DNA from 2 places in the Paenibacillus sp. FSL K6-1318 genome. Region 2 is predicted to be linked to the other one. Evidence: riboswitches for the same ligand, from Rfam matches in the RefSeq annotation. Region 2 holds a riboswitch; the other holds the start of a gene.
The links. Region 2 has a riboswitch for thiamine pyrophosphate ahead of NYE45_RS17110 (thiamine phosphate synthase). Riboswitches for the same ligand answer to the same signal wherever they lie in the genome.
Positions count from the first base shown of each region.

Region 1: another riboswitch for thiamine pyrophosphate. It lies ahead of NYE45_RS02210 (ABC transporter substrate-binding protein); the one in region 2 lies ahead of NYE45_RS17110 (thiamine phosphate synthase).

Region 1 is NZ_CP150270.1:455,337-459,552, reverse strand. Features, by position in the region: gene NYE45_RS02220 (hypothetical protein) at 406-840, opposite strand; gene NYE45_RS02215 (VOC family protein) at 1,139-1,525, shown strand; TPP riboswitch at 1,686-1,798, shown strand; gene NYE45_RS02210 (ABC transporter substrate-binding protein) at 2,108-3,148, shown strand; gene NYE45_RS02205 (thiamine-binding protein) at 3,364-3,654, shown strand; gene NYE45_RS02200 (ABC transporter permease) at 3,654-4,216, shown strand, end outside.
Region 2 is NZ_CP150270.1:3,906,484-3,910,699, forward strand. Features, by position in the region: gene thiO (glycine oxidase ThiO) at 1-1,007, opposite strand, end outside; gene NYE45_RS17110 (thiamine phosphate synthase) at 1,025-1,687, opposite strand; TPP riboswitch at 1,912-2,021, opposite strand; gene NYE45_RS17115 (ABC-F family ATP-binding cassette domain-containing protein) at 2,097-3,647, opposite strand; gene NYE45_RS17120 (hypothetical protein) at 3,785-4,216, opposite strand, start outside.

The sequences.
Region 1 (4,216 bases), 3.3 Mb from region 2:
GTTCTGAGAATTAGAATTACCTATTAAAAAAATGAAATGTCTACTGTCATGACTTGACGGTGGACATTTTTTTGTATCGTTACTCTGTTCTAACGAACTTGACACACGCTATTCATCTCCATTTCTGTATGTTTGAAATCTAACGAATCCTAGAGACGTTATTGTAGGTAATTAGCTTCAAATCAAGATCTCGTTGCAGTTTCTTAACCTAATAACGCCGCTGAAATTCGTTAGATTTTTCATTCCTTAAAAACCGGCCTAATAAGGTGTTCTAGATTCGTTAGGGCTGCAATAATGGTGGCAAGTGCCCTATCTTTGCCTCTCTGATCACCTTTCATTAAAAGTGAGAATATGATCTATTCATTTGCACAAGATTGCCCAGGAAATACTCTGGACCCCGTTGAATCACACACTTTTGTTAACGGCAGGCAATACAGGCCCGTTGTCCTTGATGAATTTACCGAATACATATCGCACGAGTGGTCCCAGAATGATTAACTGATATGGAAGCGCCAGGCTGAAGTTGCGAGCGATCGTCTGAAGATAGGTACAGAATATGGAACCCCCACCTAATTGGTCTGCAAGATACGCTGAAATCATTCCATACATGGACATGATCAGAACCATGCCAATCACCATGAAAAATGACATGACGAGCACACCCAAAATCTTGTTGGACTTGTCGAAGGGCAAGGAGAATGCAATCTTTCTCGCCACAGGGCCAACAATGAAAGACTCCACCAGAAACGCGATGACAAAACATAATATGAATTGAAGCAGTATCTCAAGCGGGGACATCTTACCGAGTAACCCACTGTGCCATAGATTGAAGAACATCATGACTATTACCATCCCTATACACATCATTAATCCGAAAATAATTTGTTCCTTCTTGCTTATTGGCAATTCTCTCATCCTCTCTGTTTATCTTCGTAATTATAGAGATGAGGAAAGCCTCCACATAAGTGAACATTCTGTGAACTACATAATAATTGGATGGTTACTCCAGCTGAATTTCACACGTGTAGATATGAACAATCCCCACTTGACAACTAGGTTTTATAAATCTATCATACTCCTTAATATGTCAGGTAACATTTTCCGGTTACATTAACGGATCATAAGGGGGATTACTACGATGAGTTTTCAAAAGCGCATCGACCACGTCGGCATTGCCGTTCGTGATCTGGATACCACACTCCTTTTCTATACGGAGGTTGTCGGATTGGAACTGAAAGACCGCGTGACACATACAAACGGCGTCATTCAGCTTGCCTTCCTCGGCTTCAATGGAAGTAACGAGACAGAGATTGAGTTAATTCAAGGGTACAGCGACAAGCTGCCTGCCGAAGGAACTGTGCACCATTTTGCCATCCATGTGGATGACCTTGATTCTGAATACAAACGCATCCAAGCCACCGAAGCCGAATTTATCGATGGAGAAATCATCACACTGCCTAACGGTTACCGTTACTTCTTCATCTATGGTCCGGAGAGAGAATGGATCGAATTCTTCCAACGTTAAGTACATCAGCAGTGTGTGGACAATTAGATCGGTTCAATAGTGACCTGTGTAAATCCTTTAATGGATGGAATGCTCTACTCGGACCGCACGCTATCCAGTTCCTGACTGGACACGTTCCACCGGCTGGCCTATAATTACACCTAGTAATGCCCGTAACTTCATAGTTTCCCAGGGGAGTCGGAATTGGCCGGCTGAGAGTGTATCCCACCAAGATACTAACCCTTAGACCTGATCTGGATCATGCCAGCGTAGGAATCGGAGTATATCGAAATGGCACAGCCCTATGGCTGAACGCCACCTCTCTAACGCCTGCACGCGTCCCGGAATACGGGGCGCTTTTTTTGTTACTATCGGAAAGTATACGTTTGGAAGCATCGCCTTTCTGATATTGCAAGAAAAACTGCCGCTAAACGCGGTCTGGCTTCCTTGAATGACATCGATGGACGTTTTACTTACGTTCAAAAATAACGTCATCCGGATCTCAACTGGTATAAATCTGTCGATTTATGCAAGATGATTGGATATGAAGCCAAGGAGTACCCCGTGCCAATCGGCCGGACATACCGAAGGAGAGAATCAAAGATGAATTGGCGTAAAACAATGGGACTGTTGCTCTTATGCGTACTACTGGTGACGGTGGCCGCATGTGGCGGCAAAGAAGCTGCCCCGGCAGAACAGAACGGCAGCAAGAATGCGGAAAGCAGCAACGAAGGTGACACTGCCGCCCTGAAAGATATTAAAGTGGTGCTCGACTGGACACCAAATACGAATCATACCGGCCTGTATGCGGCCGTGGATCAAGGTTTTTATAAGGCCGAAGGCTTGAACGTGGAGATTGTACAACCAGGTGCTGGTGGCGCGGATACGATGGTTGCATCAAATGAAGTGCCTTTTGGCGTAAGTTATCAGGAGAGTGTAACTCAAGCCCGCACACAGGGTGTTCCACTCGTCTCCATTGCAGCAGTTATTCAGCATAATACATCCGGGTTCGCTGCTCCGGCGGATCGGAATATTAAATCACCGAAAGATTTCGAGGGTAAAACTTATGGCGGTTGGGGCTCCCCTGTTGAAGAAGCCGTGATGCAATCCATTATGGAAGGCGACGGAGCTGATGTATCCAAAGTGAAAAACATTAACATGGGTGACGCTGACTTTTTCACCGCAATAAAACGGGACATTGATTTTGCGTGGATTTTCTACGCTTGGACGGGGATTGAAGCCGAACTGCGCGGAGAACCGATCGACATGTTATATGTGAAGGATTATTCAGATGCACTGGATTACTACACGCCTGTCCTCGTAACGAACGAGCAGACGATTCAGAACGATCCTGAGCTGGTGAAAGCATTCCTGAAAGCCACCTCCGAAGGATATCAATACGCGATTGATCATCCCGAAGACGCAGCGAACATTCTGATCAAAGCTGTACCGGATCTGGACAAGGAATTGGTGCTGGCAAGCCAGAAATGGCTTAGTCCAAAGTACACGGATGACGCCCCGCGTTGGGGTGAACAAAAACAGGAAGTGTGGCAGAACTACACTGACTGGATGTTTAGCAAAAAACTGCTGGATGAACAGATCGATGTGAGCAAAGCATATACGAACGAGTTTTTACCCCAATAAAAATTGCTTAAGTTTAACTTTTTTACACAAGAACGAAGAGTGCAGAACCCATCTGAAGAAGCGAAGTGTTCGCCTTTATCCCGGATTTCCCCATTGAAAATGGATTCAAGAAATCTGGGGATAACAGTGATCGGAAGAGGGTACTGCAATCGGAGTGATAAGTGTAAACCTGGTTCAATTCATGCAATTTATCACGAAAGGAGCCGTGATCTCTCATGGCAAGCACACTACTTAGCATTCAGGTTATTCCGAAAACGCCAAATGGCGAGAATTCTTATCCTTACGTAGATCGCGCCATTGAAGTCATTCAGCAATCTGGCCTGAAGTATCAGGTGAACGCGCTCGACACCACGATGGAGGGGGAACTGGAGGAACTGCTCGAGGTTGTCCGTAAAATGCACGAGGTACTCGTGGAGGCTGGCAGCCCAAGCATCATCTCTCAGATCAAAATCGCCCATAGCCCAACCGGCTTCAGTATGGACACCCTGACGGAGAAATATCGCTAATGCATGCCTATTTCAAAAGTGTATGGCCGCCCTTTGTGGCGGTTATTCTCTTTATAGCAATATGGCAGGGAGCTGTCTCCCTGTTCCATATTGAGAAATGGATGCTGCCAGCACCGTCCGATATCGCCCGCCAAGCGGCATCCCAGGCCGAGCGACTTGGCATGCATGCCTCCGCAACCATTCAGTTAACGCTGATCGGATTCGCGGCTGGCACAGCGGTCGGATTGCTGATTGCGATGGTGCTGCATTTGGTCCCTTTTCTCAAGTCAGCCTTGTATCCTTTACTTATTCTTAGTCAAAATATCCCGACCATCGCGCTGGCGCCGCTCCTATTGATCTGGTTCGGATTCGGGCTGTTGCCCAAGCTGATTACCATCATCCTAGTCTGCTTCTTCCCTGTCGCAGTGGCGGCCATGGACGGCTTGACCCGTACCGACGCGGCGATGATGAACTATATGCGCATGGCTGGTGCGAAACGTCGCCAGATCTTCTGGAAGCTGGAGCTTCCCCATGCGCTGCCATCCGTGTTCTCCGGTGTCAAAATCGCCGCTACCTATAGCGT
Region 2 (4,216 bases):
GATATACTTTTGCAAGCGCCTATATAAGGCAGCCCATCCGGAGTTGTCGGCCTTACGCCTGCCCACGCTCGCAAAAATTGTGCCTCTTTCATCCCAGGCACCCAATGGGTAGCCGCTGTTAACAGCTTCTGAACACCCTGTACAGAAACATTCAGATCCGTTCTGCCTGGCAGACTGGTTGCCCCGAGCCAAACCTCTCCATTGGCTTTGGGAACAATATAGATGTCCTCTGCGTACACCGTCCTGTCAGGCCTGTACCCTGCATGTTCAGCTGAGAACTGAACGGCGGCTATTTCTCCTTTTACCGACCACACAGGCAAGCTCAGATTCATATGTCTCAACAATTCTTCGCTCTGTAATCCAGCAGCTATAACGACATGTCTGCATGTCATCTCACCGATCGATGTGGTGATTCCCTGCACCCCGTATTCATTTGCTTGCACACGTATATCCTGTATGCCCTCCATCACCCTCGCTCCCATTGCTTGAGCGGATTCAGCATATGCCTTTGTGAGATGGACTGGAAGAACCTCACTCTCGTAAGGCCTGTAGTAGGCTCCATACGTATCTCTGTTAAGCCACGATGCCTCCTGTTGCACAGCGTAATGATCCCACCACACCTCATCAGCAGACAACGTGGACTTCCGATTGTCCTTGTAACTACTTAATTCACTGTATGAACGAAAAGGAGTTAGGAATCCCTTGCGTTGCAATCCAACCTCTACCTTGCTGAGTGTAGCCATCAGCATCTGTTGCTCATGAAGTAACTGTCTGCTCTGCCTGGCAAGCTTAGCCATCAAAGGATGGGCAAAATCCTCACTGTCTGCCGCTAGCATTCCAGCCGCTGCGCAAGAAGTCCCTCCTGCAATCGCCGAACGCTCTACCAACAGTACATCCTGTCCACGGGAAGCAAGCTCATATGCGATGGAGCACCCAACGACGCCTCCACCTACAATAATCGTTTCTGCATGAATCTTATCCGGTCTATCAGTGACGATCTCATTCATCATCTCATCTCCTTGTTTCAGCGGCTCAGACTTTCTGTACCAACGATAGCCTGCCTTAAAGATGCAGCGGCCCGATCCGGTGAATCGCTCGCCCATACATTCGAGATCACGGCGGCTCCCCGTGCCCCTGCGGAGCGAATCGCGTGAATGTTCCCCGGTTCAATGCCCCCGATCGCAATGACAGGAATGGAGACACCCCTGCACACTTCAGCAAGAGCATTTAATCCTCTTGGTTCAAGATCCGGCTTACTGTTGGTTGCGTAGACATGCCCGAAGAAAAGGTAATCGACTCCCCGTTCTTCAGCGATTTTTGCCTCATCGATTGAATGAACAGATACACCCAGACGAAGTCGCTGCACATTGCTTATGCCATCATTGTTGTAGTTACGTATAGCCTCTTGCCCCCAATGGACACCGCCGTAGTTTTCATTCTGCGAGTTCAGCTCTGAACCATTGATGACGATCCGGCAAGAGGGAACTCCAACACCACACAGACTTTCAGCCCAACCGACCCTTTCTTGCCACGAGAGTTGTTTCTCCCGAATGTGGATGTAATCCACCCATGGCCAGATATCCTTCGCTGCTTTCACAAAAGATGCTTGATCTCCATCCCCCGTAGATACAACATGCAGCTCAAATGATCCGTGTACATGCTCATGAGAAATTGCCGTACTGTTCATCTCCTTCCATGCATGGAGTGTATTAAAACACAAAAAAGCCACTCCCGTAGGGGAGTGGCTGCGTATTAATTATTGGACCAGATGACTGACTGATGCATACAGTTCATTTCGTGCAAAACAGTTATGGAACTTGTAGCCATAACTTATACACGGAACTGCATGTTTCAATTCGCTAAGCAGACGATTGACATTCATTCGAATTCTCGTTTGCTCACGTCATTCACTGAATGCGCGCGCCACTTCCCTACGCTGGTATGATCCAGATCAGGTGCAAAGGGTCCGGAATCGCATTCTTCCATCTCAGCCGCATCGTGCGGCCCCCCTAGTGTTCATATGAAGTTGTAGCCTATGTTACCATAGACGGATTTTTTTGTCACCGTTCATTTCTGTTAAACGTTGCTTGAATTGTCTAGTTTTTCTCGGACCATTCTTCGACATTCCATGTTTTCGTGACCCAACCCTCGTAGAAATCAGGTTCATGAGATACAAGTAACACCGTTCCCTTGAATTCTTGCAAAGCACGTTGCAACTCAGCTTTGGCTGTGACATCCAGATGGTTTGTCGGCTCATCGAATAAAATCCAGTTGCTTTCACGCATCAAGAGCTTGCATAAACGAACCTTAGCTTGCTCTCCACCACTCAGCATGTTAAGCGGACGGGTAATATGCTCATTTTTCAGCCCACAGCGAGCAAGATGACCCCGGACTTCGTTCTGGGTCAAATGTGAAAATTCATTCCAGACATCCTCAATCGGCGTGATATTCCCAGCACGAACTTCCTGCTCAAAATAAGCCGTTTCGAGATAATCTCCCAAGAAAGTCTTTCCACTGAGTGGAGATATTTTTCCAAGGATGGTCTTCAGCAGTGTCGATTTACCCACACCATTACAACCTACGATGGCAATTTTCTCACCACGTTCAATTGTCATTGTCATCTTAGGCAGCAAAGGATACGTATATCCGATTTCGAAATCAATGCCTTCAAAGACCGTTTTGCTACTCGCGCGAGCATCCTTGAATTTGAATGTTGGTTTGGCCGCTTCATCCGGACGATCAATACGTTCAATCTTGTCCAATTGCTTCTCCCGGCTCTTCGCTCGACCTGAAGTTGAAGCACGCGCCTTGTTACGCTGAATGAAGTCTTCCTGCTTCTTGATGTACTCTTGCTGCTTCTCGTATGCATCAATATGCTGGGCTTTATTCATATCAGCCATCTCGAGGAACTTGTTATAGTTCGCTGCATATCGCGTTAATTTGGCAAATTCCAAATGATAAATGACATTTACGACTTCATTCATGAATTCCGTATCATGGGAGATTAGAAGAAACGCATGCGGATAGTCCTTCAGGTAACGTGACAGCCATTCAATGTGCTCTACATCCAGATAGTTGGTAGGCTCATCCAGCAAAAGGGCTGTAGGCTTCTCAAGTAGAAGCTTGGCAAGAAGCACCTTGGTACGTTGTCCACCACTTAGAGCTGCGACATCCCGATCAAGACCAATCGCAGACAAACCAAGACCATTAGCCATCTCTTCCACTTTTACGTCAATCAGATAAAAATCGCCCTGTTCCAGTTGTTCCTGAATATCGCCCATCTCTTCCAGCAACTGCTCCAGCTTATCTGGATCTGCATCTGCCATCTGGTCCGTAATATTCATCATTTCTTTTTCCAATTCAAGCAACGGAAGGAATGCATCCTTAAGCACGTCACGTATGGTTTTGCCTGGCGTAAGCTTCGTGTGCTGATCCAGATATCCATAACGGACCTTAGGTGTCCATTCCACTTTTCCACTGTCTTTAAGCAATTTACCGGTAAGGATGTTCATTAGTGTCGATTTACCTACACCATTGGCACCCACAAGTCCTACGCGCTCTCCGGCAAGTAAGCGAAACGATACATTTTTAAATAACGTGCGATCTCCAAAATTGTGACTCACGTTCTCTACTGACAATAAACTCATAAGATGAGGTTGCTCCTATCTATTAGACATTACTTTTATTATTGTTCCGAAACCCTATTCTAGCACAGGTCCCGTCTTTTCTGAAAGTAATGTAAACAGTTCAGGAACCTCTTCCATGATTTTGTATACAAGCTCCCCTAACGATTAGAGCAGTTATATTCGAAATAGCCTTGTGCAGCTGCTTCTCTTGCGTCTGTGAACACTTCTTCGGCACGGTAACCATTACCACATGTGGAGGGATAGTAGTACTTGATACCCGTTAAGGGATCTCCCCCACCTACGATGGCCGTTTTCTTCACAAGTCTGCCTCCACCAATTGCGTAGTTGTTGATCTTCTGGTCACCCACACCTATACCCTGGATAAAAGCCATAATCCCTGTATCATTAATGGAGTTGTACCAATCTTCATGTGCAATTAGGGGCATCGTAAATGTATAGGATATACCATTCTTTCTGGCAAACTCATTATGACGGTTAATCACATCAGCCAGATCATCCTGCACAGAGCTTACAATTCGGCTTCGTCTAACTTGCTCAAATACGTCGGTATTCTGAAGCAAAGGAATCTG